Regions from separate parts of the Streptomyces sirii genome, predicted to be linked through region 1. Evidence: riboswitches for the same ligand, from Rfam matches in the RefSeq annotation. Region 1 holds a riboswitch; each other region holds the start of a gene.

Region 1 (9,491 bases):
ACTGGTGGAACGTCGGCATCGCCGCCACCGCCCTGCAGGACTGGCCGCTGGCCCGCCGCGCCTGGCAGGCGTACGGCCTCAAGGTGCCCGGCGAGGGCTCGCCGTCCGGCGAACCGCACGGTATGGCCCTGGGCAGCGCCGCCGTCCGGCTCTCCCCGGAGGGCGAGGCCGAGGTGGTCTGGGGCCGCCGGCTGGACCCGGCCCGTATCGAGGTGCTGTCGATCCCGCTGCCGTCCTCCGGGCGGCGCTGGGGCGAGGTGGTGCTGCACGACGGTGTCCCGCACGGCGAGCGGACCACCGTCGACGCCGACGGGGCCACCAGGGCCTTTCCGGTCTTCGACGAGATCGAGCTGTGGGCGCCCTCCCCGGTGCCCACCTGGGTCGTACTCCTGGAGGCCGCCACCGAGGCCGACCGGGACGCCCTGGAGCAGCTGGCGGCCGACGCCGGCTTCGCCGCCGAGGACTGGTCCTCCTCCGTCCGGCTGCTGTGCCGTACGTGCTCGGAGAGCCGGATGCCCAGCGACGAGGGCGACGGCGAGCATCTGGACCCGCACGACCACAGTGAGCCGGGCCACCCGGGCCCGCTCGGGCACCGCACCGCCGGCTCGGGTTCGCTGTGGGTGCCCGAGCGCGAATGCGGTATCGCCGCGCCGTCGGGCCTGGTCCGCGGGCTGCTCGACGGCTGGGTCGCGGACAGCCCGGACACCCGGGAATGGCGCGACCTCGAAGAGGTCTGCTGAGCGGCCGCCCGCGCCACCGTAGGCTGTAGGGCGACTAACAGGGTTTTCAGGAAGGCGTACGGCGGAGATGGCCCAGCAGCCTGTGTTTGATCAAGATGGTGACGAGCGGGTGGACGACGAGTTCCTCGACGACGTCACGGACGCCGAGGAGCGGGAGACCGCCCACCGCGAGCGCGGCACCTCGCGGCCGATCACGGTCGTCGGCAATCCGGTGCTCCACAAGGAGTGCAAGGACGTCACGGACTTCGACGACGAGCTCGCCGGGCTCATCGACGACATGTTCGCCAGCCAGCGCACCGCCGAGGGGGTGGGCCTGGCCGCCAACCAGATCGGCGTGGACCTGAAGGTCTTCGTCTACGACTGCCTGGACGACGAGGGCGTCCGGCACGTCGGCGCGATCTGCAACCCGGTGCTGGACGAGCTGCCGGCCGAGCGCCGGGTGCTGGACGACTCCAACGAGGGCTGCCTGTCCGTCCCGGGCGCGTACGCCGAGCTGGCCCGTCCCGACTACGCCGTGTGCCGCGGCCAGAACGCCAAGGGCGAGCCGATCGCGGTCCGGGGCACCGGCTACTTCGCGCGCTGCCTGCAGCACGAGACCGACCACCTCAACGGCTACCTCTACATCGACCGGCTCAGCAAGCGGGACCGCAAGGCCGCGCTGAAGCAGATGGCCGAGCTGGAGCCGCGCTACCCCGTCGTCCCCAACGACTGAGGCGGTCGGGCGCCCGGTCCCGGGGCCGGGCGCCCAGACCCGTCAGGGCGCCTTCTGGTAGGCGCTCCAGACCTTCGGGGGGAGGGCGGTGCCCAGCCCCCTGTCGTCGCCGCCGACACCCTGCATCGGCAGCAGCTCGGGCGCGCCCGGCTTGTTGCGGAACATGGTGACGGCCGTGGTCGGCTCGGCGTCGGCGTCCGCGCCGGGCGCGCGGTCGGGGCGGATGCCGCCCCAGTCCTCCGTGCCCGTGCCGGGGCCGGAGCCGGCGCCGAATTCCGGGCCGGTGGACGTCGGGCTGCCGATGAACCACGCCGACTTCATCCGGTCGCCCGGCTCGGTGCGGCCGGCCGCGACCGGCTGCCCGGCCGCCGCGTCGTCCGGCACCCCCAAAGTGCGCCAGCCCAGCCCCTCCAGGGTCGCGGAGACCTGCTGGGCGACCCCGGCGTCGACGACCTGCTGCGGCTTGGCGCGGTCGAAGCCGCGGATCTTCTTGCCGTCGTAGGTCATCGACGTCACCGCGTAGGGGTCGGCGTGCAGTCCGCCGTTGGCGAAGGTGGTGTAGGCGCTCGCCATCCGGATCGCGCTGGGTGCCGAGGTGCCCAGCGGGAAGGTCTGCTCCAGGGGCGCCATGCTCTCCTCGCGCAGCCCCGCGTCCACCGCCAGATCCCGGATCCGCTCCAGCCCGAGGCGCTGCCCGGCCCGTACGAACGGCGGGCTCTGGGCCTTGATCAGCGCGCCGCGCAGATCCCCGACCTGGTTCTGCCAGTCCACCGGACTCATGTCGTCGGCGTCGTCGAACCGGTCGGCGTCCTCGTCGGGCCCGTCGACCTGCTGCTGGAGCGCGGTCGCCAGTACGAACGGCTTGAAGGCGGAGCCGGCCGGGACGGCCGAGGTGTCCGCGTTGTTGCTGAAGTGCCGGGTGGCGTCCGTGCCGCCGTACAGGGCGACGATCGCGCCGTCCTTGGGACGTACGGAGGCCGCGCCGAACTCCACGAAGGCGTCGGCGGTGCGCTCCTTCGGATCGAGGTTCTCGCGGCGGACGTCGCTCACGGCCTTCTCCAGGCGGCGGGTGCGCTGCTTGTCGAAGGTGGTGTGTATGCGGTAGCCGCCGCGTGCCAGGTCCTTGTCGGTCAGACCGGTGCCGGCCTTGACGAACTTGTTGGCCACATCGACGAGATAGCCGATCTGGCCGGCCTGGCTGGTGGGCTTCGACAGCGTGCGCGGCTCGGGGAACCTACGGTACTTCGCCCGCTCCTGTCGGCTCATCTTGCCGGTGGCGACCTGCCGGTCGAGTATCCACTTCCAGCGTTCCACGGCCCGCTGGTGGTTGGCCTTGCTCAGCCCCGGATCGAACTGCTCCGACCCCTTCAGCAGGGCGGCCAGCAGCGCGCCCTGGCTGGGGTTGAGGTTCTTGGCGTCGATGCCGTAGTAGGCGTGGGCGGCCGCCTGGATTCCGTACGAACCGCGGCCGAACCAGCTGGTGTTGAGGTAGCCGCGCAGGATCTCCGGCTTGGACTTCTGGTTGCTCACCTTCAGCGAGAGGATGAACTCCCGCACCTTGCGGGTGATCGTCTGGTCCTGCGAGAGATAGGTGTTCTTCACATACTGCTGGGTGATGGTGGAGCCGCCCTGGGTCTCCTCGCCGGAGACCATGTTGACCACGGCGCGGGCGATGCCCTGGAGGGAGACGCCGGGGTCGCTGTAGAAGGTGGCGTTCTCCGCGGCGATCACGGAGTTCTCGACGGAGTCGGGCACCTTGTCGAGGGTGACGTTCTGCCGGTTGACGGCGCCCACGCTCACCATCTGGCTGCCGTCCGCCCAGTAGTAGACGGTGGCCTCCTGCCCGGCGATCTCGTTCTCGTTCGGAATGTCGATCGTCGCGTACACGACGGTGAACAGCCCCGCCAGGCAGAGGATCCCGAACGAGAGGGTGCCGAGCCACAGCCGCCATGACGGCAGCCAGCGGCGCGGACCCTCACGTCCCTGGCGCGGATAGTCGATGAACCGACGACGCCCCTTCGTGGCCTTCATATCCACAAGGATGTGGCGGCCACGGCTCCGGTTGCCGAGGTAACAGAACGCTCACATTGGCGCGTGACCAGGGCTGAAGGGGCGTCGCAGGTCCTCGGTTCCCCGGGCCTAGAAGTCGTCGTCGAAGGAGACCGAACCCTCGACGGCGACCTGGTAGGCCGAGGCCCGGCGTTCGAAGAAGTTGGTCAGCTCCTGGACGTTCTGCAGCTCCATGAAGGAGAACGGGTTCTCCGAGCCGTACACGGGAGCAAATCCCAGACGCTGCAGCCGCTGGTCGGCGACGCACTGGAGGTACTCGCGCATCGACTCGGTGTTCATGCCCGGCAGGCCGTCACCGCACAGGTCGCGGCCGAACTGCAGCTCGGCCTCGACGGCCTCCTTGAGCATCTCGGTGACCTGCTGCTCCAGCTTGTCGTCGAAGAGGTCGGGCTCCTCCTGGCGCACCGTGTCCACCACCGAGAACGCGAAGTCCATGTGCATGGACTCGTCGCGGAAGACCCAGTTGGTGCCGGTGGCCAGCCCGTGCAGCAGACCGCGCGAGCGGAACCAGTAGACGTACGCGAAGGCGCCGTAGAAGAACAGCCCCTCGATGCAGGCCGCGAAGCAGATCAGGTTCAGCAGGAAGCGGCGCCGGTCGGCCTTGGACTCCAGCCGGTCGATGCTCTCGACCGAGTCCATCCACTTGAAGCAGAACTCGGCCTTCTCCCGGATGGAGGGGATGCTCTCCACGGCCGCGAAGGCGGCGGCGCGGTCGTCCGGGTCGGGGAGGTAGGTGTCCAGCAGCGTCAGATAGAACTGGACGTGCACCGCCTCCTCGAAGAGCTGACGGCTCAGGTACAGCCGCGCCTCGGGGGAGTTGATGTGCTTGTAGAGCGTCAGCACGAGGTTGTTGGCGACGATCGAGTCGCCGGTCGCGAAGAACGCCACCAGCCGGCCGATCATGTGCTGCTCGCCCGGCGAGAGTTTGGCGAGGTCGGCGACGTCGGAGTGGAGGTCGACCTCCTCCACGGTCCAGGTGTTCTTGATCGCGTCGCGGTAGCGGTCGTAGAACTCCGGGTACCGCATGGGCCGCAGGGTCAGCTCGAAGCCCGGGTCGAGGAGGTTCTTGGCGCCGGTGGTCGTGGTGTGGTTGGCCGCGGCGGTGTTCTTCTCGGGTGCGGTGGTCATTACTGGCAGGCCTCGCAGGACTCGGGGTTTTCCAGGGAGCAGGCGACCGCCTCGGGGTCGGTGGCCTGCTGCGGGACGGGGACGGGGACGGGGGCGCCGGCGGCCGCGGTGCCGCGGGCCGACTGGGCGATCCGGGTCGCCGGCCGCGAACGCAGGTAGTACGTCGTCTTGATGCCGCGCTTCCAGGCGTAGGCGTACATCGAGCTGAGCTTGCCGATGGTCGGCGACGCCATGAAGAGGTTCAGCGACTGGCTCTGGTCGATGAACGGCGTACGGGCCGCGGCCATGTCGATCAGGGCGCGCTGCGGGATCTCCCACGCGGTGCGGTACAGCGCCCGGACCTCCTCGGGGATCCAACCGACGTCCTGCACCGAGCCGTTCGCCTCGCGCAGCGCGTCACGGGTCCGCGCGTCCCACAGCCCCAGGGCCTTGAGCTCCTCGATCAGATACGCGTTGACCTGGAGGAACTCACCCGACAGCGTCTCGCGCTTGAAGAGGTTGGAGACCTGCGGCTCGATGCACTCGTACACGCCCGCGATCGAGGCGATGGTCGCGGTCGGCGCGATCGCCAGCAGCAGCGAGTTGCGCATCCCGGTCGCGGCGATCCGGGTGCGCAGCGCCGCCCAGCGGTCCGCCCAGCGGGGCTCGGCGTTCGGGTAGTGGTCCGGGTGCAGCACACCGCGGGCGGTGCGGGTCGCCGACCAGGCCGGGTGCGGGCCGTGCCGCTCGGCGAGGTCCGCGGACGCCTCGTACGCGGCGAGCATGATCCGCTCGGAGATCCGGGTCGACAGCTCCTGCGCCTGGGCCGAGTCGAAGGGCAGCCGCAGCCGGAAGAAGACGTCCTGCAGGCCCATCAGGCCCAGACCCACCGGGCGCCAGCGGGAGTTGGAGGCCCCGGCCTGATCGGTCGGGTAGAAGTTGATGTCCACGACGCGGTCGAGGAAGGTGACGGCGGTACGGACCGTGGCGTCCAGCTTCTCCCAGTCCATCGCCTCCTCCCAGCCGGCGGCCTCGTCGCCCAGGTGGGCGGCGAGGTTGACCGACCCCAGGTTGCAGACCGCGGTCTCGCCGTCGTCGGTCACCTCCAGGATCTCCGTGCACAGGTTGGAGGAGTGCACGACCTGGCCGGGCTCGGCGGTCTGGTTGGCGGTGCGGTTGGCGGCGTCCTTGAACGTCATCCAGCCGTTGCCGGTCTGCGCCAGGGTGCGCATCATGCGGGAGTACAGCACCCGCGCCGGGATCTGCTTGAGCGCCCGGCCCTCGGCCTCGGCCCTGCGGTACGCGGCGTCGAACTCCTCGCCCCACAGGTCCACCAGCTCCGGGGCGTCCGAGGGGGAGAACAGCGACCAGTCGGCGTCCGCCTCCACCCGGCGCATGAACTCGTCCGGGATCCAGTGCGCGATGTTCAGGTTGTGGGTGCGGCGGGCCTCCTCACCGGTGTTGTCGCGCAGCTCCAGGAACTCCTCGATGTCGGCGTGCCAGGTCTCCAGGTAGACACAGGCGGCGCCCTTGCGCCGGCCGCCCTGGTTCACGGCCGCGACCGAGGCGTCCAGGGTGCGCAGGAACGGCACGATGCCGTTGGAGTGCCCGTTGGTGCCGCGGATCAGCGAACCGCGGGCGCGGATGCGGGAGTACGACAGGCCGATGCCGCCGGCGTGCTTCGACAGCCGCGCCACCTGGTGGTAGCGGTCGTAGATCGAGTCCAGCTCGTCCAGCGGGGAGTCCAGCAGGTAGCAGGACGACATCTGCGGGTGGCGGGTGCCGGAGTTGAACAGGGTGGGGGAGGAGGGCAGGTACGACAGCGAGCTGGTGAGGCGGTACAGCTCGGCGACGTCGTCCAGGGCGCGCTCGCTGTGGTCTTCGGCGAGGCCGCAGGCCACCCGCAGCAGGAAGTGCTGGGGGGTCTCGATGACCTGGCGGGTGGTCGGGTGGCGCAGCAGGTAGCGCGAGTGCAGGGTGCGCAGCCCGAAGTACCCGAACCGGTCGTCGGCCCCGTCGGCGAGCGCCCGGTCGACCAGGGCGTTCAGCCGGGCGGCGTGGGTCGCGACGAACTGCGCGGTCTCATCGGCGATCAGGCCCTCGCGGTGGCCGACCTCGACGGAGGCGGAGAAGGCGACCGCCCCCTGTTCGGCCGCCTCCTCCGAGATCGAGAGGGTGAGCAGCCGCGCGGCGAGCTTGGAGTACTGCGGCTCGTCACCGATCAGCCCGGCCGCGGCCTCGATGGCCAGCGACCGCAGTTCGGACTCGCCCGCGCCCTCGTACCGGCCGCGCAGGGCGGCGGCGGCCACCTTGCCGGGGTCGGTCGCGGTCAGGTCCTCGGTCAGCTTCGTCAGGGTGCGCAGCAGCGCAACGCCTGGACCGTCCCGCCCGTCCTCGCCCGGACCGCCGTCGGCGGGGGCGGCAGGCGCGGTCACCGCAGGCTGCACGACCTCGGCGTCTGACGCGGGCTCCGTTGGCGCGATGGTCACGTGATGCTCTCCCTCACTCGGCGGGGGCCGGGAGGGAGGGGCGCGACGGTCGCACGCGCGCATGCCGCACCCCGTGACGGTCAGGGGTGCGCGGGCACACCGCGCGGCGTCCACCGGCCCAACCCTCGGGGCCCGGACGTATCGACGTCCGCACCGATGGCGGTGCGGGCGTACCGTCGGCAGGTCCTCGGACTTCACGGGCGCGCGGCAGGGCCCTAGTCAGGCCACTGGGCGCGCTCTTACACCGTTGCGGGACAGTTCCGGATTCCCACCGGATTCCCCTGCGGCGACAGCGAGGACGAGCATACATCTTGTGCTGTCCCCCGCACGCACCCCCACATCTTGTGTCGCCACCTCATACCACTCCGACAGGTGTGCGAAGCGTCAGGGGGCGGGGGGAGCGCTCGGCACGGCTCTCAGGCCCGGCCTGGGGCGCCTTTCAGGCCATATCCCGCGCGAACGCCCAGAGCGTGATCCCCGGTACCGGCTCCCAGTCCCGTTCCTCGGCGCGCACGAATCCCAGCCGGCGGTAGAGCCGGTGCGCGGGCAGCACATGCCGTGGCGTGGACAGCACCATGCCGCTCAGCCCGAGCGCCCGCGCCCGCTCCAGACACGCCGCCACCAACGCCTCCCCGACGCCTCGTCCGCGCCCCTCGGGCCGCACCGCGAGCATCCGGAACTCCCCCTCCCCGGGCCGCGCCAGCTCCGCGTACGGACTCCCGTACGCGGAGAAGGTGACCGTCCCCACCACCCGCTCGTCCGGCCCCTCCACGGCCACCAGCACCTCCGCCTGCTCCGCCCGCTCGGCCACCTTCCGCAGCCTCGCCGCGTACCTGTCTCCCGCACCGGCCACCAGCAGCCCATCGGTCAGATAGACCGCCACCAGCAACTCCCCGACCGCACCGAACTCCGCCTGGCGCACGGGCCTGATCGTGATGTCCATGGGGCCAGTGTGAGGGTGGGGCTGATGGCGGGGTGGTTGTCGGCGGCCTCGGCTATCGTCGGTTTTACGTTCCCTGCTCCGTCCAGTGGAAGAAGGAGAGGTCTCATGACCGCGCTCGCTGACCGGCCACACATTATGGATACCGAGCACTTCGAAGAGGCCGCCCGGATACTCGCCCGCCTGGAAGAAGGCGCGCGGTTGGAACTCATCGACGGGAAGGTCAGGAGCAAGCCGATGCCGGATGGGGATCACGGGCGGATCATCCAGTGGTTGCTTCGCATCTGCATGCAGCACCGGCCCGAGCTTTTCCTCGATCCAACCCAGGGGCTGAAGGCGCAGGCGTACCGAAACGGCCGCGCCCGTCCAGATGGCTCGCTCGCACCCGCTGATGCCTTCGTTGGCCAAGGCGAGTGGGCAGACCCTGGCCCGGTACTGATGGTCGTCGAAGTCACTTCCCACGACTCCGACACCGACAAGCGCGACAGGGTCGAGAAGCGCAGTGCGTATGCGGAGACCGGTATCCCGATCTATCTGTTGATCGATCGGCAGGCCTGCCAGGTCGTGGTCTACAGCGAGCCCGACGGCGTCTGCTACGAGAACATCCACACTGTGCCGTACGGCAAGACGATCCACCTGCCGGACCCCGTCGGCATCACCCTCGAAACCGAGCCGCTCAAGGACTGGGTGAACTAGCCCCTCCCACCTCTGCGAAATGGGCCGCCGCAACCCCGAGGGGTTGCGGCGGCCCATTTCGGGTCAACGCCGACGCCTCAGTGCCCCGCCGGTGCCCCCGCCGTAGCCGACGGCAGCTCCGCCGAGACGCCCTCGTCGCCGATGTCCGCGGTGTAGTCGCCGGGGCTGGTCTCGTCGACGCCCTCAGGGGCCTTCATGGCCTTCAGGACGAACGTCAGGACGACCGTCACCACGAGGTTCAGGACGAGGGCGGTCAGGCCGATGTAGCCGATCTCGCCGATCCCGGGGATCTCCTTGCTGGAGCCGCCGAAGTGAGCCTGGGTGGGGCTCGCGACACCGTATGCCGCGAGCGTGCCGTAGAGCATGCCGACCGCCCAGCCGGTCAGCAGCGCCCAGCGGTGGAACCAGCGGGTGAACAGGCCGCCGACCAGGGCCGGCAGGGTCTGCAGGATCCAGATGCCGCCCAGCAGCTGGAAGTTGATGGCGACGGTCTTGTCCATGGTGAGGACGAAGACCAGCGCGCCGACCTTGACCAGCAGGGAGACGAGCTTGGCGACCTTGTGCTCCTGCTCGGGCGTGGCGGCGGGCTTGAGGAAGTCCTTGTAGACGTTGCGGGTGAACAGGTTGGCCGCGGCGATGGACATGATGGCCGCCGGTACCAGTGCGCCGATCCCGATCGCGGCGAACGCGACGCCGGCGAACCAGCTGGGGAACATGTCCTCGAACAGCTGCGGGAC
Region 2 (9,491 bases), 5.3 Mb from region 1:
CCCTGGTGAAGCCCGCCCTGCTGGTCGCCGTGCTCTTCCGGACGCTGGACGCGCTGCGCATGTTCGACCTGCCGTACATCCTCATCGGCGCGCAGAAGACCTCCGTGGAGACGCTGTCGATGCTCGCCCAGGACCAGGCGGCGAACGTACGGTTCGGACCCGCCGCGGCCTATGCGGTGATCCTCTTCGTCTATGTCTTCCTGATCGCGCTGGCCTTCGTCCGGCTGCTCGGCGCCAATGTCGTCGGGGACGACGACGCGGCTCCCAAGCGCGGGCGTCGGCTGCTGCGCCGGCGTACGGAGGTGGCGGCATGACGCACTCGCTGAACTGGCGCAAGTGGCTGCTCTACGCGGGAGTCACCCTGGTCGTGGCCTACTGCCTCGCACCGTTCTACTGGATGCTGGTCTCCAGCCTCCGGCGTACGTCGGACATCTTCGACAACTCGCTGATCCCCACCCGGTTCTCGTTCGAGAACTACCTCGCGGTCCTCGACCCCTCCCAGTCCTTCACCCGCGCCCTGCTCAACAGCATCGTCGTGGCCGGCATCAGCACCGTCCTGGCACTGATCCTCGCCACCTTCACCGCCTATGCGATGGCGAGGCTGGAGTTCCGGCTCAAGCGGCTGGTGCTCACCCTGATCATCGCCACCTCGATGTTCCCGGTGGTGTCGATCGTGGTCCCGCTGCTGAAGATGTTCGTCGACTTCGGCTGGATCAACAGCTACCAGGCGATGATCGTGCCCAGCATGTCCTTCACCCTGCCGCTCGCGGTGTGGAACCTCACCGCCTTCTTCCGGCAGATGCCCGACGAGCTGGAGCATGCGGCCATGGTCGACGGCTGCACCCGCGGCCAGGCCTTCCGCAAGGTCATCATCCCGCTCGCCGCACCCGGCATCTTCACCACCGCGATCATCACCTTCATCGCGTCCTGGAACGAGTTCCTGATCGCCCTGTCGATGACGAACAAGGCGGAGATGCAGACCGCACCCGTGGCGATCTCCAAGTTCTCCGGGGCCACCCAGTTCGAGACGCCGTTCGGCAGCCAGATGGCGGCCGGGGTCCTCGTCACCATCCCGCTCGTGATCATGGTGCTGATCTTCCAGCGCCGGATCGTCGCCGGCCTCACCGCCGGCGCGGCGAAGTAGCCCGCCCTCCGTACCGCTTACCGCACACTCTTCCGCAAGGAGTACGCCCGACCATGCCCAGCACCGCACCCTGGTGGCGCAGCGCCGTCATCTACCAGGTCTACATCCGCAGCTTCGCCGACGGGAACGGCGACGGGATCGGTGACATCGCAGGCATCCGCTCACGCCTTCCCTACCTCAAGTCCCTTGGCATCGACGCCATTTGGATCAACCCGTGGTACAAGTCGCCGATGGCCGACCACGGATACGACGTGGCGGACTTCCGGGAGATCGACCCGCTGTTCGGCAGCGTCGCGGAGGCCGAGGCGCTCATCGAGGAGGCGCATCGGCACGGCATCCGCGTCATCCCCGACATCGTGCCCAACCACACCTCCGACCAGCACGCGTGGTTCCAGGCCGCGCTGGCCGCCGGGCCCGGAAGCCCGGAGCGCGAGCGCTATGTCTTCCGGGACGGACGCGGCCCCGACGGCGCCGAACCGCCCAACGACTGGAAGTCCTGCTTCGGCGGCCCGGCCTGGAGGCGGCTGCCCGACGGACAGTGGTACCTGCACCTGTTCGCCCCCGAGCAGCCGGACCTCAACTGGAAGAACCCGGAAGTACGTGCCGAGTTCGAGGACATCCTGCGGTTCTGGTTCACCCGGGGCGTCGACGGCTTCCGCATCGACGTGGCGCACGGCTTGATCAAGCACCCCGAACTCCCCGACCTGCCGGTCCTCCCGGACCCGGACTCCCCACAAGCCCAGGCCCCGGTCGACCACCCGCACTGGGACCGCGACGAGGTGCATGAGATCTACCGATCGTGGCGCCGGGTGGCCGACGAGTTCCCCGGCGACCGCAAGTTCGTCGCCGAGGCATGGGCGCCCAGCCCCGAGCGGCTCGCCCGCTACGTACGCCGGGACGGTCTGCACACCGCCTTCAACTTCGACTTCCTGATGACCAGTTGGGACCCCAAGGCGCTGCGCGAGGTCATCGACAGCTCGCTCGCCAGCCTCGGCGCCGTCGGCGCCCCCGCCACCTGGGTGCTCTCCAACCACGACGTCGTACGCCACCCCAGCCGCTACGGACGCGAGGTGGTCAGGAAGTGGACCGCCAATGTGCCCTACCGGCCCGAAGGCCCCCTCGACCTCCCACTCGGCATCCGGCGCGCCCGCGCCGCCGCCCTGCTGATGCTCGCCCTGCCCGGCGGCGCATACGTCTACCAGGGCGAGGAACTGGGCCTGCCGGAGGTCGAGAACCTGCCCGAGGACGTCCTCCAGGACCCCATCTGGGAGCGCTCCGGAAACACCGACCCCGGCCGTGACGGCTGCCGGGTGCCGATCCCGTGGTCCGGGCAGGAGGCACCGTTCGGCTTCAGCCCCGACGACGCCTCCGGCGCGCCCTGGCTGCCCCAGCCAGCGGACTGGCACGCCCTCAGCGTCGAGGCGCAGACCGGCGACGAGGCGTCCATGCTGGAGCTCTACCGCCGCGCCCTCCACCTGCGCCGGGACCACGCCGCCCTCGGCGACTCCGCCCTGACCTGGCTGGACACGCCACCCGGAGTACTCGCCTTCGCCCGCGAACCGGGCTTCGCCTGCGTCGTCAACCTCTCCGCCGACCCGTACCCCCTCCCGGAACACGACACGGTGGTCCTGGCAAGCGGACACATCGAGGACGGCCACCTGGGGACGGACGAGGCGGTCTGGTTGGCGCTGTGACGGGGTGACGGTATAGCGACAACAACCGCGTCAACCGCGCAGACGGGCGGTCGACCGGCCAACTCCAGGCCGGTCGGCCGCCGTCAGGCTTGCGTGCGATCCTCAGTCGGAGCCGGTGCGGCGGGCTTCCTCCCTGGCGGCCCTGCGCCTGCGGGCGGCCATGCTCAGAAAGCCCACCAGGGCGATCAGACCTCCCGTGAGGGCGGCAGAAACCAGCTTGTGCAAGAGATCATCCACAGGGTCCCCGTTCACTTGCTCGGTGCGCGTACGGCGTAGCCGCGCGACCGGTCGTTCGACACGTTGTGCGCCCACTGTCGTGGGGAGCGCTGAAATGCCGATGAAATAACGGTGATTGGGGGCCCAGGGGCCGGGGCACTCATGGCCCCGGCCCCTAGGGAGCCGTCAGGTCAGGATGCGGACAGCTCACCGCGGACGGTGCGGGCCGCGGCCACCAGGCTCTCCAGGGACGCCCGGGTCTCGGGCCAGCCCCGGGTCTTCAGACCGCAGTCCGGGTTCACCCACAGGCGCTCGGCGGGGATCGCCTTCAGGCCGGTGCGCAGCAGTTCGGCGGCCTCCTCCGGGCTCGGCACGCGCGGCGAGTGGATGTCGTACACGCCGGGCCCGGCCTCGCGCGGATAGCCGTGGGCGGCCAGTTCGCGGGCGACCTGCATATGGGAGCGGGCGGCCTCCAGACTGATGACGTCCGCGTCGAGGTCGTCGATGGCCTGGACGATGTCGCCGAACTCGGCATAGCACATGTGGGTGTGGATCTGGGTGTCTGGGCGGACGCCGCTGGTGGTGATCCGGAACGCCTCCGTGGCCCAGGCCAGGTAGGCGGGGCGGTCGGCGCCGCGCAGCGGCAGGGTCTCGCGCAGGGCCGGCTCGTCCACCTGGATGACGGATGTGCCGGCCGCTTCCAGGTCGCCCACCTCGTCGCGCAGGGCGAGGGCGACCTGGCGGGCGGTGTCGCCCAGGGGCTGGTCGTCGCGGACGAAGGACCAGGCGAGCATGGTGACCGGGCCGGTGAGCATGCCCTTGACCGGACGGTCGGTGAGCGACTGGGCGTAGGCCGTCCAGCGCACGGTCATCGGCTCGGCGCGGGAGATGTCGCCGGCCAGGATCGGTGGGCGGACATAGCGGGTGCCGTACGACTGGACCCAGCCGTGCTGCGTGGCGAGGTAGCCGGTGAGCTGCTCGGCGAAGTACTGGACCATGTCGTTGCGTTCGGCCTCGCCGTGGACGAGGACGTCCAGACCGGCCTTCTCCTGGAAGGCGAGCACCTCCTGGATCTCGGCCTTGATCCGCTCCTCGTACCCGGCCGTGTCGATCCGGCCCGCGCGCAGGTCGGCCCGCGCGGTGCGCAGTTCGCCGGTCTGCGGGAAGGAGCCGATGGTCGTGGTCGGCAGCAGCGGCAGGCGGAGGTGGGCGCGCTGGGCCGAGGTCCGTTCGGCGTAGGGCTGGGAGCGGCGGGCGTCGCTCTCGCCGATCGCGCCGGTACGGGCGCGGACGTCCGGGTTGTGGGTGATGGGTGAGTTGGCCCGGGAGGCCAGGGCGGCCCGGGTCGCGGCCAGTTGGGCGGTGATGGCGCCGGTGCCGTGGGACAGGCCCTTGGCGAGGGTGACGATCTCGGCCGTCTTCTGCCGGGCGAAGGCCAGCCAGCGCAGGACCTGCGGTGCGATGTCCCGCTCGGCCGCCGCGTCCAGCGGGACGTGCAGCAGGGAGCAGGAGGCCGACACATCGACCCGGTCGGCCAGACCGAGGAGGGTGCCGAGCGTGGCGAGGGACTTCTCCAGGTCGTTGGCCCAGATGTTGCGGCCGTTGACGACGCCGGCGACCAGTCGCTTGCCCTGTAGTCCGCCGACGGCCGCCAGGGCCTCCAGGTTGGCGGCGGCGGACTCGGTGAAGTCCAGCGCGAGCCCCTCGACCGGAGCCTTGGCCAGGACGGGCAACGCGTCGCCCAGGCGGTCGAAGTAGGAGGCGACGAGCAGCTTGGGCCGGTCGGTGAGGGCGCCGAGTTCGCGGTAGGCGCGGGCAGCGGTGTCGAGCTCGGCCGGTGTGCGGTCCTGGACGAGGGCGGGTTCGTCCAACTGCGCCCACTCGGCGCCGGCCGCGCGCAGGTCGGCGAGGACCTCGGCGTACACGGGCAGCAGGCGGTCCAGGAGGGTCAGCGGGTCGAAGTCGGCGGCCACGCCGGGCGCGGGCTTGGCCAGCAGCAGATAGGTGACGGGACCGACCAGCACCGGCCGGGCCGTCAACCCCAGTGCCAGGGCCTCCTTCAGCTCGGCGACCTGCTTGGCGGAGTCGGCGGTGAACACCGTGTCGGGGCCCAACTCGGGCACCAGATAGTGGTAGTTGGTGTCGAACCACTTGGTCATCTCCAGTGGTGCGACATCCTGCGTGCCACGCGCCATGGCGAAGTAACCGTCGAGCGGATCGGCCGCGACGGCGTCCCGGTGGCGGTAGGGGATCGCCCCGACCATGACGGTGGTGTCCAGGACGTGGTCGTAGTACGAGAAGTCGCCGGTCGGGACCTCGTCGAGGCCCGCCCCGGCCAACTGCTGCCAGGCGGAGCGGCGCAGTTCGGCGGCGGTGGCGCGGAGGGCGTCGGCGGTGACGCGGCCCTTCCAGTAACCCTCGATCGACTTCTTCAGTTCCCGGTCCGGGCCCTGGCGGGGGTAGCCGTACACGGTGGCCCGTGCTGCCGCGGCTGCGGACTTGGTGTTCACGGAGATCTCCTTCGCGAGATGAATCCCTGAGATCCCGGCGACGGGACGAGGACGCGAAGGGGCAGCGAACCGTGCGATACGACCTCGCGCGGCATGGCGCGGTCATCCGCCTGGTATGTACGCCGACCCGCCCTCGAGGTCACCGGGATATCCGGGTGCGAGTCGTCCGCACCCGGGCAGATGGCAGGTCTTCGGACTCGCGAGCACGTCCTCACGGGGGAGGACACCTAATGGCCGTCGCTTCCCAGGCCCTCTCATCGGACCCAGTGCGTATGACGGCGGTCGTTCCCGCTCACCGCTGCGGGGCAGTCCCGGATTCCCACCGGGTTCCCTCTTGCGACGCATCCCGCCTGGCGGACGGGGCGAACCAGCTGCACAGGTCAGCCTAAGGGCCGTCGAGCGATGCGGTACGTCCAGGTCCACCATTCGGAAGGTGAGGTGAGCCACGCGGGCGACAGGTGTGAAGCGCGACGAGGGCGGGAAACGCCGCACATGCGTCTCCCGCCCTCCCCTGTGAGCAGCCGCCGGATCCCTCGGCCGGCGGTGCGGCCGGGCCCCTCAGCCCGACCGGACCAGACCCCTCAGTTCTGGTCGTACTGGTGGAACCCCCGGCCGGCCTTGCGGCCCAACAGCCCTGCCTCGACCATCCGCTGGAGCAGCGGGGGAGGGGCGTAGAGCGGTTCCTTGAACTCGTCGTAGAGCGATTCGGCGATCGAGGAGACGGTGTCCAGCCCGATCAGGTCCGCCAGTCTGAGCGGCCCCATGGGGTGGGCGCAGCCCAGCTCCATGCCGGTGTCGATGTCCGCGGCCGTGGCGAAGCCCGACTCCGCCATGCGGATCGCCGCGAGCAGGTATGGCACGAGCAGCGCGTTGACGACGAAGCCGGCCCGGTCCTGGGAGCGGACGACCGTCTTGCCCAGGGTGCCGGTGGCGAAGTCCGCCACGACGGCGACCGTTTCGGGAGCCGTGTGCAGGGACGTCACGATCTCCACCAGCGGCAGCACCGGGACCGGGTTGAAGAAGTGCAGCCCCACGACCCGGTCGGCGCGGCCGGTGGCCATGCCCAGGCGCATGACGGGGAGGGAGGAGGTGTTGGTGGCCAGCACCGCCCCTGGGTCCTCGACGATCTTGTCGAGCGCGGCGAACACCTCCGTCTTGGCGTCGGCGTTCTCGACGACGGCCTCGATGACGAGCTGCCGGTCCGCCAGGTCCTCCAGGCTGCCGGTGAAGAGCAGGCGGGCGAGGGCCTGCCGCGCCGCGGCCGGCTCCAGCTTCCCCCGCCGCACGGCGCGGTCCAGCGAGGCGGCCACCCGCTCCCGCGCGGCGCGGGCGGCCGTGGCGTCGGCCTCGCAGACCACGGTGTCGAGACCGGCCCGTGCGCACACCTCGGCGATGCCCGCGCCCATCTGACCGCCGCCGACCACCCCGACGCGCTGGATGCCCGCGCTCATGACCGCGGCTCCGCGTTCCGTACGAGGTGGCGGGCGTAGGCGTCCGGGGTGAAGAAGCCCGGCAACTCCCGGGCCAGTGCGTTCCGTTCGAAGAGCGCGCGCACCTCTTCGAGAGGCGCCCACGGGTACTCGGCACCGAGCGCGGCGAGCTCCTCGTCGAGCAGCCGCCGGACCGTCTCCCGGTCCACGACCCGGTGGCGCAGCCACTGCCAGATCTGCACACGGGCGATCTCGGCGGTGGCGGCGTCCTCCATCAGGCCGTACAGGGCGACCGCCCCCTGGCCGCGCAGCCAGGCGGCGAAGTAGCGCAGAGCCACCGCGACGTTGGCTCGCACCCCCTCCGCCGTGGGCGGACCGCTGATCCGGCGCACCGAGAGCAGGTCCGCGGCGCTCACCGCCACATCGTCGCGGGAACGGTCGATCTGCTGCGGCCGGTCGCCGAGCACGCCGTCGAACACCTCGCGGCACAGTGGCACGAGGCCGGGATGGGCCACCCAGGAGCCGTCGAAGCCGTCCTCGGCCTCGCGCTCCTTGTCCAGCCGGACCTTGGCCAGCGCCGCCTCGTTGGCGGCCGGATCCTTGCTCGGCACCTGCGCGGCCATGCCTCCGATCGCGTGGGCGCCCCGCCGGTGACAGGTGCGCACCAGCAGTTCGGTGTACGCCCGCATGAAGGGGGCGGTCATGGTCACCTTCGCCCGGTCCGGCAGTAGGAAGCCGGTGCGGTGTCCCAAGGTCTTGATCAGGCTGAAGAGGTAGTCCCAGCGGCCGGCGTTGAGGCCGGAGCTGTGCTCGCGCAGCTCGTAGAGGATCTCTTCCATCTCGAAGGCGGCGGTGATCGTCTCGATGAGCACGGTGGCGCGGATCGTGCCGCGGGGTATGCCGAGCAGCTCCTGGGCGAGGACGAACACGTCGTTCCACAGCCGGGCCTCGTAGCGGTTCTCCAGCTTCGGCAGGTAGAAGTACGGGCCGTGCCCGGTGTCGATCTGGCGCTGCGCGCAGTGGAAGAAGTACAGGCCGAAGTCGACGAGCGCGGCGGGCACCGGTCCGCCGGCGAACTCCAGGTGCCCCTCGTCGAGGTGCCAGCCGCGCGGCCGGACGACGATGGTGGCGAGCCGGCCGCGGTCGGCGAGCCGGTACTCCTTGCCGTCGTCACTGGTGAAGTCGATGCGCCGGTCGATGGCGTCGCGCAGGTTCAGCTGGCCGCCGATGACGTTGTCCCAGGTGGGGGCGGTGGCGTCCTCGAAGTCGGCCATCCACACCCGGGCCCCGGAGTTGAGCGCGTTGACCGTCATACGCCGGTCCGGTGGGCCGGTGATCTCGACGCGGCGGTCGGTCAGGCCCGGAGCCGGCGCGGCGACACGCCACGACGGGTCGGCGCGCACGGCGGCGGTGACCAGCGGGAAGTCGAGCGGGGAGCCGCTGGCCAGACGCAGGGCCTGCCGGCGGCGTTCCTTCAGCAGGTCCCGCCGGCGCTCGCCGAAGGCGGCGGCCAGGTGCCCGAGGAAGCCCAGGGCGGCGGGCGTGAGGATCTCGTCGTGACGGTCGCCCGGGGCGGCCAGGACGCGGACGCGGTGGGTGAGGGCGCTGGTGGTCATCGGGTTCTCCTGCGGGAGGGAGTGGAGCGGGGGTCGGACGGGGACGGTCGTACGACCCCCGCTCAGTCGGGGACGGACCGGACTGACGCCCGGACGGGGCGACCTAGTGGAACTGCTCCTCCTCCGTGGAGCCGGTCAGGGCCGTGGTGGAGGAGGCGGGGTTGACGGCGGTGGAGACCAGGTCGAAGTAGCCGGTGCCGACCTCGCGCTGGTGCTTGACCGCGGTGAAGCCGTGCGCCTGCGCGGCGAACTCCCGCTCCTGCAGGTCGACGTACGCGGTCATACCGTGCTCGGCGTAGCCGCGCGCCAGGTCGAACATGCCGTGGTTGAGGGAGTGGAAGCCGGCCAGGGTGATGAACTGGAAGCGGTAGCCCATCGCCCCCAGCTCCCGCTGGAACTTGGCGATCTGGTCGTCGTCGAGAGCGGCCCTCCAGTTGAACGACGGCGAGCAGTTGTAGGCCAGCATCTGGTCCGGGTGCTCGGCGTGGATCGCCTCGGCGAACTCGCGGGCCTGCGCCAGGTCCGGGGTGCCGGTCTCCACCCAGATGAGGTCGGCGTACGGGGCGTAGGCCAGGCCGCGGGCGATGACCGGCGCCATGCCGTTGCGGACCCGGTAGAAACCCTCCGCCGTGCGCTCGCCGGTGACGAACTCGGCGTCGCGCTCGTCGACGTCGCTGGTCAGCAGGTTTGCTGCCAGGGCGTCGGTGCGGGCGACGATGAGGGTCGGCACATCGGCGATGTCGGCCGCGAGCCGGGCGGCGTTGAGGGTGCGGATGTGCTGCGAGGTCGGCACCAGCACCTTCCCGCCGAGGTGACCGCACTTCTTCTCGGAGGCCAGCTGGTCCTCGTAGTGGATACCGGCCGCACCGGCCGCGATCATC
Region 3 (9,491 bases), 3.1 Mb from region 1:
GGTCCACGGCGGGCCCGTGCGCGATCTACTGCCCGCAGGGGGCGTCGCCGTAACGGGGAGGGTGCCCCGAGGGACTCCGGCGCGATCGCGGCGGCGACGCCACGCCCGGCCGGCCCTACGGATGCTCCCGCGCCGACTTGTCCAGCAGTTCGAGCATCGCCATGTACGCGCCGTCGACGTCCCGGTTCCGCACGGCTTCGACGACCGCGGCGTGCACCGCATGCGGATGCTCGAAGGCGCGATCGGCGGCCAACACCGCCCGGTCGCGCTCGACGAGCACGGGCACGATCACCCGGTGCATCTGCGCGTAGAAGCGATTGTTCGACGCGATCAGCATCGCCGTGTGGAAGGAGGCGTCGGCGCGTACGAGCAGCACCGGATCGTCGTCGGTCGCGGCCATCGCGCTCAGTGCGGCGTCCAGCGCGGCCAGATCGTCGTCGGTACGGCGCTCGGCGGCGAGCGCGGCCGCGGCGGGCTCGATGGAGCGGCGCAGTTCGAGCACGTCGGCGAAGAAGTCCGAGGACACCCCGGCAGCCAGCTTCCAGCGCAGCACGTCCGTGTCCAGGAGATTCCACTCCTCCCGGGGGCGGACGAAGGTGCCCCGTTCCTGATGGGTGCCGAGGAGCCCCTTGGTGGTCAGCACCTTGACCGCCTCACGCAGTACGGTCTGGCTGACGTCCAACTCCGCCATCAGCTCCGGCATGACCAGGGTCTCCCCCTCGCCGTAGGTGCCCTTGAGGATCCGCCCGGCGAGCGCCTCGACCGTCGCGCCGTGCGCTCCGTGGCCCGCGGCGGAGGCGGCCCGCTCCGACCGGCTCATGGTGCTGCTCCCTGCTCCCCCTGCCCCTGGTCGCGTGACCCCGCCTCCCCCCTGCCCCGAACCACCCGCCGCTGTCCCCCGACACCGGTCGTCAGGGCGTACCGAGCACCCCAATCCCACCTCGGTACGCCCTGACGTGTCCCGCGCCCCGGCTCAGGTCCCCCTGCCGCCGGAGTCGCCCGCGCCGGTGCCCGTGCTCCCGGAGCCGGCACCGGGGCTCCTTCGGGTGATGCTGGAGCTGGTACCGGGGCCGAACGAGCCGCGCCCGGCATGCGGGGCGCCCTGCATCCTCCGGCGTGCCACCAGCCGGCCGGCTGTCATGCCCGCTACCGGGTGCGCCTGCCCGCGGGCGAACTGTTCCGCTTCCTCCGGGTGCCGGGCGCGCCAGTACGGGTTGTCCTCCGGGAGACCGCCGCTGACCCGTCCGTACATCCCGAAGACCAGCAGCATCAGCCCGACCACGAAGCTGAACAGGACGTTCTGGATGCGGAAGGCGAGGAAGTTCGCGCCGGTGTCCAGCAGCGCCAGGTTCACGAACCCGCTCAGCAGGAAGAGGCCGCCGAGGACGATGTTGAGGGTCGAGGCGAAGTTCCCGCCGATCACCATGCCGGCGAAGAGGATCGCACCGACGACGATCGACAGCACGCTCAGGGAACCGTTGGTGTTCAGCCCCGAGACGGTGTCGCCGCCGGTGTCGAAGAAGCCGATGTGGTGGGTCAGCCCGAGGATGCCGAATGCGACCAGTACCAGGCCCATCAGCCCGGCGCCGATGCGGTAGACCTTGCTGAGCCCGTGATCCACGGGCAGATGCTCGTCGAGCCGGGCACGACGGTGCCCCTTGGCCCGGTGGAAGTGCCCCATGGGCCCGTGCAGGGTCTGGCCAGTAGCCCCAGTAGCCATGTCCGGCCTCCTTCGCGCAGATGTGCCGCCCTGGGCCGTACTCAATCTCCAGGATCCGCCCAAGGGCCGCTTCACGCCATCGCGCCTGGACGAACGCCTCCAGGCCGGGGCCACTCCTGGGCCGTACGACGGCACCCTCCGGGAGAGGCCGGCAGCCTCAGCCGCCGGTCCCTGTCGCGCCCCTGGTGTCCCGGATCTCCTGCACCACCCGGGCCGCCGTCTGCCGTACGGCTTCCGTCTCCGTCAGGAAGTGCCACCAGTCCGGGTGCCGCCCCTCCAGACCCGCGACCGCGCGATCGAGCCGGGCCACCGCGTCGTCCAGGGGGCGGGCATGCCGCGGGTCGGGCGTGCTCCGCCCGGCCATCGCCAGCCGCTGCGCGTCCCGGATGGCGAAGCGGGTCCGTTCGACCTCCTTCTGCCGGTCGAACGAGACCGCATCGAGCCGCTGCAGCCGGTCACCGGCCGCCGACACCGCCTCGTCGGTGGAGTCCAGCAGCGCCCGTACGGTCGCCAGCCGGCTCGTGGCGTCCGCCCAGCGCTGCTCGTCCCGCGCCTGCTGCGCCTCCCGCAGCTTGACCTCGGCCTGCTGTACGGCCTGCGTCGCCTGCTCCGGTACGTGCTGCAGGTCCTGCCAGCATGCCGCGCTGTAGCGCCGCCGCAGCTCGCTGAGGACCGGATCGACCTTCCCGGCGCGGGTGGTGATCGCCTGCGCCCGGGTCCGCAGCGACACCAGCCGTTTGTCGATCTCCGCGGCCTTCCCCGGCAACCGCTCGGCCTCGGCCCGTATGCCCTCGGACTTGCGCAGCACGTCGTCGGCGCGCCGGATGGTCTCCTGGACGCCATGCTGCCCGGCGCCCTGATTGAGCTTGGTCAGCTCCGGCCCGAGCGCCGCCAGCCGGGCCGCGAGATCGTCCGCACGCATGCCCTGGGCCCGGACCGCGTCCAGCGCATCGCTCGCCGCCAGCAGCGCCTGCCGCGCCCGCTCCACCGCGGGGGCCAGCTGCGCGAGCTGCGTCTCGGCGGACTGCAGCAGCGGCCCCAACCCCTGCGCGAACCGGTCGAGCTCGCCCTTGACCCGGTCCAGCTCCTCCTTGGCCCGCGTCAGATCGGCCCGCGCGCGTGCCATCGCGGCGCCGTCCAGATCATCACGGTCGAGATCATGGGAGTCGACCGCGGTGATATAGCCGTGGCTCACCTCGTCGATCCGCCGCCCGAAACCCTCGTAGTCCGCCGCGGCCCGCTGCGCCTGCGGGGAACTGTCCACCGCGGTGATCGTCTCTATGGAGATCCGCAGATCCCGGTGTGCGGTGTCCAGCTCGTAGAACGCCGACGCCGCGGCATCCTTCGCGGCCTGCGCATCGGCCCGCTGACTCTCCCCGCGCCCGAACCAGCGACGAGTCCCCCCGCCGGCGAACGCCATCGGAGCCATCGCGATCAACAACGGCAACGGCAGCAACGCGAGTGCCACCGCATCCCGGACCGGGCCCCCACGCGCGCGACGGCGTTCTCGCTGCTCATGCGGCTGCGTGTGTGTCGCCGTCACTTCCCTCTCCCGATCGGATCGCCCCAGGACGGATGCCATTCTCCCACTCACCGGAAACGAACACACCGGCCGGTAAGTTCGCACTTCGCGCACTGGTTTGCAGTTCAGCCCCGATGGCAAGGTAGTCTGTCGGCTCGGCCAGGGCGCATAGCTCAGCGGTAGAGCGCTGCTCTTACAAAGCAGATGTCGGCGGTTCAAATCCGTCTGTGCCCACTCCTTGCGTAGAACGACAAAGGCCCAGGTCATCCGGTGTGAAATCGGATTCCTGGGCCTTGATCATTTTCTGCTGCGGACGGGCCGCCTCCGGGTTACTCGAGGCTGGTCGAAGGCGGCCAAGGTCGACGGACAGGGGGCGCTGAGGGACCGCGCTGTCGGCCGTCACCGAGGTCGATCTGCGAGACTGGTAGCAGCATGCCGGCACCGCAGGGCTGATAGCGGCGGTTGGCATCAGCGTCGCCGCTCGTCGTGAACCGGGCCAGCCGGACGAGGACCGGGCGCCGCCTACGAGCGCTGTTCCGGCAGGCCATGAGAAGCAGTGAAGCGGTGCGTCTTCGCTGGCGAAACCCCACCGCATTCGGCCCTGGTATCCAGAGCGGCAAGACGGCTCGATCTCGCCATCATGTGGGAGGCATCCGATGCCATTCATCGACATCAAGGTGATCGCAGGAGTGTTCACGCCCGAAGAGAAGCAGAAGATGGTCGAAGGTGTCTCCGAGGCGTTGATCGCCATCGAGGGCGAGGCGCTGCGGCCGGTGACGCACGTCGTGATCACCGAGACACCCAGCGGCGAATGGGCAGTCGGCGGTAAGGCTCTGACGGCCGAAGACGTTAAGGCCAAGAGGGTCGGCTAGCCCAGCCGGCACGAGTCTTCGAGCTCCTGTCGATTGCCGGGCAGTAGTACATCCGTGACCTGGAGTGCCTACTCGGCGACATCACAGGCGACGACCGGCATGCTCAGCACCGACTCCTCCCTTCGGCCCGGCCGACACCACCAGCGACAGGTTCGAAGCCTGTTGTGCCCACAGTGGTGACCGTGAGGTCGGTGGCCCCCGACTCGTTTGAGTCGGGGGTCTCTTTCGTACCCGGGGGCGGTGGGGTGGTGGGGGCGGGGTGCTCCGGGGGCTGTTGATTGTGGTGTGGGGGTGTGTATCGTTCCCGGTATCTTGAAGTTTCAAGTAAGTGGTCACGTGGTGTCGTGGCGGGAGAACGGGAGCGGGTTCATGGCTGTACGGCGGCTCAATCACGCGGTGCTGTATGTCCGGGATGTGGCGAGGGCTGTTGATTTTTACGGTGGGGCGCTGGGGCTCACCGTGGATGTGGAGATACCGGGGCGGGCGGCCTTCCTCAGTGCGCCCGGCTCGCTCAACGATCACGACCTGGGGCTGTTCGCGGTGGGGGCGGATGCTCCGGGGCCGGAGGCTGGGCGGGTCGGGCTGTACCACCTGGCCTGGGAGGTCGGCACGCTCGGCGAACTGGCCGCGGCCGAGGCACGGCTGGGTGAGCGCGGTGCGCTGGTCGGCGCCACCGACCACCTCGTCTCCAAGTCCCTTTACGCCAAGGACCCGGACGGCAACGAGTTCGAGGTGATGTGGCGGGTTCCGCGGGAGGACTGGCCGGGGCCGGAGCAGGCGGACCGGCTGCGGCCGCTGGATCTGGCGGTGGCGCTGAAGCGCTGGGGGCCGGATCTGGTGACGGGCGCCGCGGCCGGCTCGGCCACGTGAGACGAGGAGGCGCGGCCCGCGCGCCGTGCCTCAGGAGCCCGGCGCCGGTGCCGGCTGCTCTGCCGCCTTCGCCCGGTCCGCCGCCTCCGCTCGCTGCGCCCAGCGCTTCTCCACGCCGCTCAGTCGCCAGTACGCCAGCGCCGCGGCCCACACCACGACGAACAGGCCGACGATGATGAAGCCGACGTTGTCGAGGTCGAGGGTGGAGATCCAGCCGGTCAGCGGGTCGTTGAGGGCGAGTTTGTCGTGCAGCACGGTCACCAGCTCGATCGTGCCGATGAAGAAGGCGACGGCGATCGACAGGCCGGTGATGGTGAGGTTGTAGTAGACCTTGCGCACCGGGTTGGAGAACGCCCACTGGTAGGCGAAGTTCATGAACGTGCCGTCGAGGGTGTCGAACAGGCTCATCCCGGCGGCGAACAGCAGCGGCAGGCACAGGATCGCGTACCACGGCAGGCCGGCCGCGGCGCCGCTGCCCGCCATCACCATCAGGGTCACCTCGGTCGCGGTGTCGAAGCCGAGCCCGAAGAGGAAGCCGAGCGGGAACATCTGGCCGGGGCGGGAGATCGACCGGGTGAAGCGCCCCAGGAAGCGGTTCATGAAGCCGCGTGAATCCAGGCGCTGCTCCAGCTCGGCCTCGTCGTACCGGCCGTCGCGCATACCGCGGAAGACCCGCCAGATCCCGGCCAGTGCGATGAGGTTGAGGGCCGCGATGAGGTAGAGGAACGTCCCCGAGACCGTGGTGCCGATGGTGCCGAGGATCTGGTGGGTGCCGGATTCGTCGTTGAGCAGGGTGCCGGCGAGCTGGGCGCCGCCGGCCACGAGGGCGGCCATCACGACCACCACGCTGGAGTGGCCGAGCGCGAACCAGAAGCCCACCGAGACCGGCCGCTTGCCGTCGGCCATCAGCTTGCGGGTGGTGTTGTCGATCGCGGCGATGTGGTCGGCGTCGAAGGCGTGCCGCATACCGAGGGTGTATGCGGTGACGCCGAGTCCGGCGCCGAAGACCTGGCTTCCGACGGAGTAGTGGTGCGGGACGACGAGCAGGAAGAGCACGCCGAAGGCGACGACGTGCAGACCGGCTATGACGGCCATCAGGCCGGCGGTACGGACGGTGTCCTGCCGGCGCCAGCGGAACGCGGCGGGGGCAGGGGTGTTCGGGGTATCGGTGGACAGGGCCATCCGGCGGTCACGCTCCAGCACCTCGTGGATCAGTTCGTGAGATGCCGTGGCCGGTCTCCTGGCTTACGGGTGCACGCGTCCGTCCCCGCCTTCCCGGCCGCGGGCTGCGGTCAGTGGCGCCGTACACGCCGTGCGCATACGGAAAGGGCTGGAAACTCCCCGATCACAGTGGCGAGGGCCGCTCCGGCCTGGGACCACAAGGTCCGGCACCGGTCTTCCCGATCACCACGGCTCGATCACTCTATCTGCCGAGGAGGACGGGCGGGGGTGCGGACCAGCGGCAGCGGCGGTCTCATGGGCGGTGGCCGCAGGGAGAGTCGGAGTGCCGGCAGGCCGGTATACGGGGGCGCCGGGTCATCACGGGGGTAGTCCGAGGATGGTCAGTAGTCCAAGGACGAGAGGAAGGCGTGCAGTTCGCGGTCGAAGAGCGCGGTGTTCTCCAGATTGACCATATGGGCAGCGCCCGGTATGCGGACTCTTCGGGCGCCGGGGACGGTCAGCGCTATGGCATGGGCGTTGGCGGAGATGTCCGTACTGTCGAGGTCGCCGTCGAAGACGACCGTCGGCACCCGGACCTCGCCCAGGCGGTCCGCGGCCCCGACCTCAAGGGGCATTCCGGCGCCCAGCCCGTCGGCATGCACCTCCACATTGGCCTCGGCCGAGGCGCGCATCCGCTCGCGGAACCCCGGGTGCACGGTGGATGGTTCGCGATGCGGACCGTCCACCCACATCCGCAGGAAGTGCTCGACATAGCGCTCCGCGCCGTCCGGTGCGCCGATGGCCGCCACCTGCTCCTTGATGTGCGCCAGGACGAAGGGGTCGGTGAAGGCGCGGCCGCTGATGCCGGGGGAGGCGAGCGCGAGGGCCGTCACCCGGTCCGGGTGGGCTATCGCGGCGTCGAGGGCGACCCGCGCACCGTGTGAGAGACCGACGAGTACGGCGCTGGGGGCGTCGAGCACGTCCAGGAGGGTGCACAGGTCGTCGTGGTTGGCGTAGTCCCCCTCCACCGTGGAGGACAGGCCGTGGCCGCGGAAGTCGTAGCGGATCGCGCGAAGGCCGGAGTTCACCAGCCAGGTGAACTGTTCGTCCCACATGTGCTGGTCGAGCATGCCGCCGTGCAGCAGTACCACCGCGGGGCCCGAGCCGGCCGTCTCGTAGAACAGCTCGCCGTCGTCGACCGGCACGAGGCCGTTGTCGACCTCGGACCAGTCGGTGATTGCTCGGGTCATGCTCCGGACCGTCCTTTGCGCGTGAGGTGCATGGAGTGGGTGGGGATTGGGATGGATTGGGCGGAGTGGGTGGGGTTGGTCGGGTGGGTGGAGTTTGCGTTGTGGGTGGTAGTAGTTGCGTGCTTGTTGCTTATGGATGCGGTGTCGCCGTCATTGTTACTTGTCGTTGATGTCGGCATTCTCCGATGGAACGTGTGAGCCGTTCGCCAGGTGCCGGAATTCCTCGCCGAGTCGGTCGAGTACGTGCAGGGTCGTGCGGACGTCCTCGGTGGGCAGGTCGGCCAGTCGTCGCCGCAGCTCCGTCGCCTCGAACTCCTGGATCCCGTGTATCGCCGCCGCGCCCTCGGCGGTGAGCTCGATCAGGGAGGAGCGGCGGTGTGCCGGGTTGGGTGCCGTCACGACCAGGCCCAGCTCCGCGGCGTGGTTCACCCAGCGCTGCACCGGCTGTCTGTCGAGCCCCATCGAGCGGGCCAACTGCGGCACGGTCCGGGGGCCTTCGCTGCGCAGGGCGTCCAGCAGTGCGTGTTCGCCGGCGGTCATGCCCGTGCCCGTCAGCTCGCGTTCCACCGCGCGGACGACCGTCCGATGCAGCGGCCAAAGGCGTCTGATGACGCCGTACAGCAGGTCTTCGGTCAGTGTGGGTCCGTCGGTGCCCTCCCTGTCGGCGTCCTGTGCGGCGGAACTGTGTGCTCCAGCGCCGTTTTCGCCGGTGCCAGGCGCTGCGACATCCCCCTCATTGACACTCATGATGTCATGATGACATCGATGATGTCGTTTGGGAAGGGGCTTGATGCGGAAAGGAGTTGATGGGAAGCAGGCAGTGATGGCGGAAGGCGTCGGCGAGGGAGAGCGGGAGAGCGGATGAAGGTCGGTCTGTTGCGTGCGGTCGGGGTGGCCACGGCGGTGTACGGGGTGGCGGTGACGGCGGTGCCCGATCTGCTGGCGCGGCCTTCGGGGCTGGTCGACGACGAGGGGAGGGTCGAGCGGGCCACCCGGATCTCGCTGCGTCCGCTGGCCTGGCGGGAGGTGGCGAGCGGGCTCTCCCTCGCGCTGGCGCCCGAGGGCCCGGCGCTGCGCACCGCCGCGTATATAAGGATCGCGGCGGATCTCGGGGACGCCGTCCTGGTCGGTGCGACGCTGCCGGGCCGGGATCGGAGAGTGAAGGCGGCCGCGGTGTCCGTGGGGTGGGGCGCGCTGTCGGTAGTCGGGCTGCTGGCCGGCGGGCGGCGGCAGGGGGTCAGTCGCCGGACGGGAGTGGGGCCTCTTCGGGGGCGAAGGAGATGAGGAGATCGGCGCGGTCGCGAGTGGCCGCCACGACACGGGCGTTCGTCTCGTCCGAGGAGTGCACGAACCGTACGGCATCGGTGCGTGGGCGCCCGAAGCGCTCATGGCGGTCGATCAGCCGGCGGATCCGCTCCGGGGTGTCCAGCTCCACGTACCAGACCTCGTCGAGCAGCGCGCGGACCCGTGGCCAGGGCGCGGAGTCGAGGAGGAGGTAGTTGCCCTCGGTGACGACGAGCGGGATATGCGGTGCCACGGCGATGCTGCCGGCGACCGGCTCCTCGATGTGGCGGTCGAAGGCCGGGGCGTAGACGGTGGTGTCCGCGTCCGGTGAGCGCAGGCGCGCCAGCAGTGCCTCGTACCCGGCGGGGTCGAAGGTGTCGGGCGCGCCCTTGCGGTCCGTGCGGCCGAGGCGGCGCAACTCCGCCTCGGCGAGATGGAAGCCGTCCATCGGGACGAGCGCCGCCTGCCCGGTCAGCTCCGCCACCAGATGGGCGGCGAGGGTGGACTTGCCGGCGCCCGGTGGGCCGGTGATGCCGAGGAGCCGGCGTCGTGCGGGCGTCGCAGAACCGGCGAGGCGGCGGGCGCGGGAGAGAAGGTGCCGGGGATCCATGATGGGTCCATCGTGCCTGATCGGCGTCCGGATGGCGGTGGATCGGCCCGGTTCCCTCCGCCTCTCAGTCGTGGTGCTCCATGTCGTTCAGTCGTAGTACTCCATGCCGTACTTCGCGCCGATCGCGTTGAGGCGGTCGAGATCGGGGTGGCCGTCCTTCATGACGACCGGCCCGGCCTCGAACATGTCCTCCACGAACTCC

What was found. Region 1 has a riboswitch for cobalamin ahead of WAB15_RS27340 (ribonucleoside-diphosphate reductase subunit alpha). Riboswitches for the same ligand answer to the same signal wherever they lie in the genome.
Region 2: linked by a shared signal. The riboswitch ahead of metE (5-methyltetrahydropteroyltriglutamate--homocysteine S-methyltransferase) and the one ahead of WAB15_RS27340 (ribonucleoside-diphosphate reductase subunit alpha) in region 1 are both predicted to bind cobalamin.
Region 3: linked by a shared signal. The riboswitch ahead of WAB15_RS13300 (HoxN/HupN/NixA family nickel/cobalt transporter) and the one ahead of WAB15_RS27340 (ribonucleoside-diphosphate reductase subunit alpha) in region 1 are both predicted to bind cobalamin.

What each region holds. Positions count from the first base shown of each region.
Region 1 is NZ_CP147982.1:6,036,056-6,045,546, forward strand. Features, by position in the region: gene WAB15_RS27320 (tetratricopeptide repeat protein) at 1-740, shown strand, start outside; gene def (peptide deformylase) at 808-1,452, shown strand; gene WAB15_RS27330 (transglycosylase domain-containing protein) at 1,495-3,483, opposite strand; gene WAB15_RS27335 (ribonucleotide-diphosphate reductase subunit beta) at 3,592-4,650, opposite strand; gene WAB15_RS27340 (ribonucleoside-diphosphate reductase subunit alpha) at 4,650-7,118, opposite strand; cobalamin riboswitch at 7,279-7,441, opposite strand; gene WAB15_RS27345 (GNAT family N-acetyltransferase) at 7,558-8,061, opposite strand; gene WAB15_RS27350 (Uma2 family endonuclease) at 8,167-8,754, shown strand; gene mctP (monocarboxylate uptake permease MctP) at 8,832-9,491, opposite strand, start outside.
Region 2 is NZ_CP147982.1:716,417-725,907, reverse strand. Features, by position in the region: gene WAB15_RS03380 (carbohydrate ABC transporter permease) at 1-314, shown strand, start outside; gene WAB15_RS03375 (carbohydrate ABC transporter permease) at 311-1,144, shown strand; gene WAB15_RS03370 (glycoside hydrolase family 13 protein) at 1,198-2,838, shown strand; gene WAB15_RS03365 (hypothetical protein) at 2,941-3,063, opposite strand; gene metE (5-methyltetrahydropteroyltriglutamate--homocysteine S-methyltransferase) at 3,246-5,564, opposite strand; cobalamin riboswitch at 5,729-5,951, opposite strand; gene WAB15_RS03355 (3-hydroxybutyryl-CoA dehydrogenase) at 6,146-7,015, opposite strand; gene aceB (malate synthase A) at 7,012-8,610, opposite strand; gene aceA (isocitrate lyase) at 8,714-9,491, opposite strand, start outside.
Region 3 is NZ_CP147982.1:2,948,817-2,958,307, reverse strand. Features, by position in the region: gene WAB15_RS13330 (FadR/GntR family transcriptional regulator) at 116-820, opposite strand; gene WAB15_RS13325 (DUF4383 domain-containing protein) at 974-1,720, opposite strand; gene WAB15_RS13320 (hypothetical protein) at 1,878-3,263, opposite strand; tRNA gene WAB15_RS13315 (tRNA-Val) at 3,405-3,476, shown strand; gene WAB15_RS13310 (4-oxalocrotonate tautomerase family protein) at 3,899-4,114, shown strand; gene WAB15_RS13305 (VOC family protein) at 4,484-4,984, shown strand; gene WAB15_RS13300 (HoxN/HupN/NixA family nickel/cobalt transporter) at 5,015-6,166, opposite strand; cobalamin riboswitch at 6,197-6,411, opposite strand; gene WAB15_RS13295 (alpha/beta fold hydrolase) at 6,547-7,395, opposite strand; gene WAB15_RS13290 (MarR family winged helix-turn-helix transcriptional regulator) at 7,552-8,142, opposite strand; gene WAB15_RS13285 (hypothetical protein) at 8,257-8,679, shown strand; gene WAB15_RS13280 (nucleoside/nucleotide kinase family protein) at 8,633-9,289, opposite strand; gene WAB15_RS13275 (cupin domain-containing protein) at 9,377-9,491, opposite strand, start outside.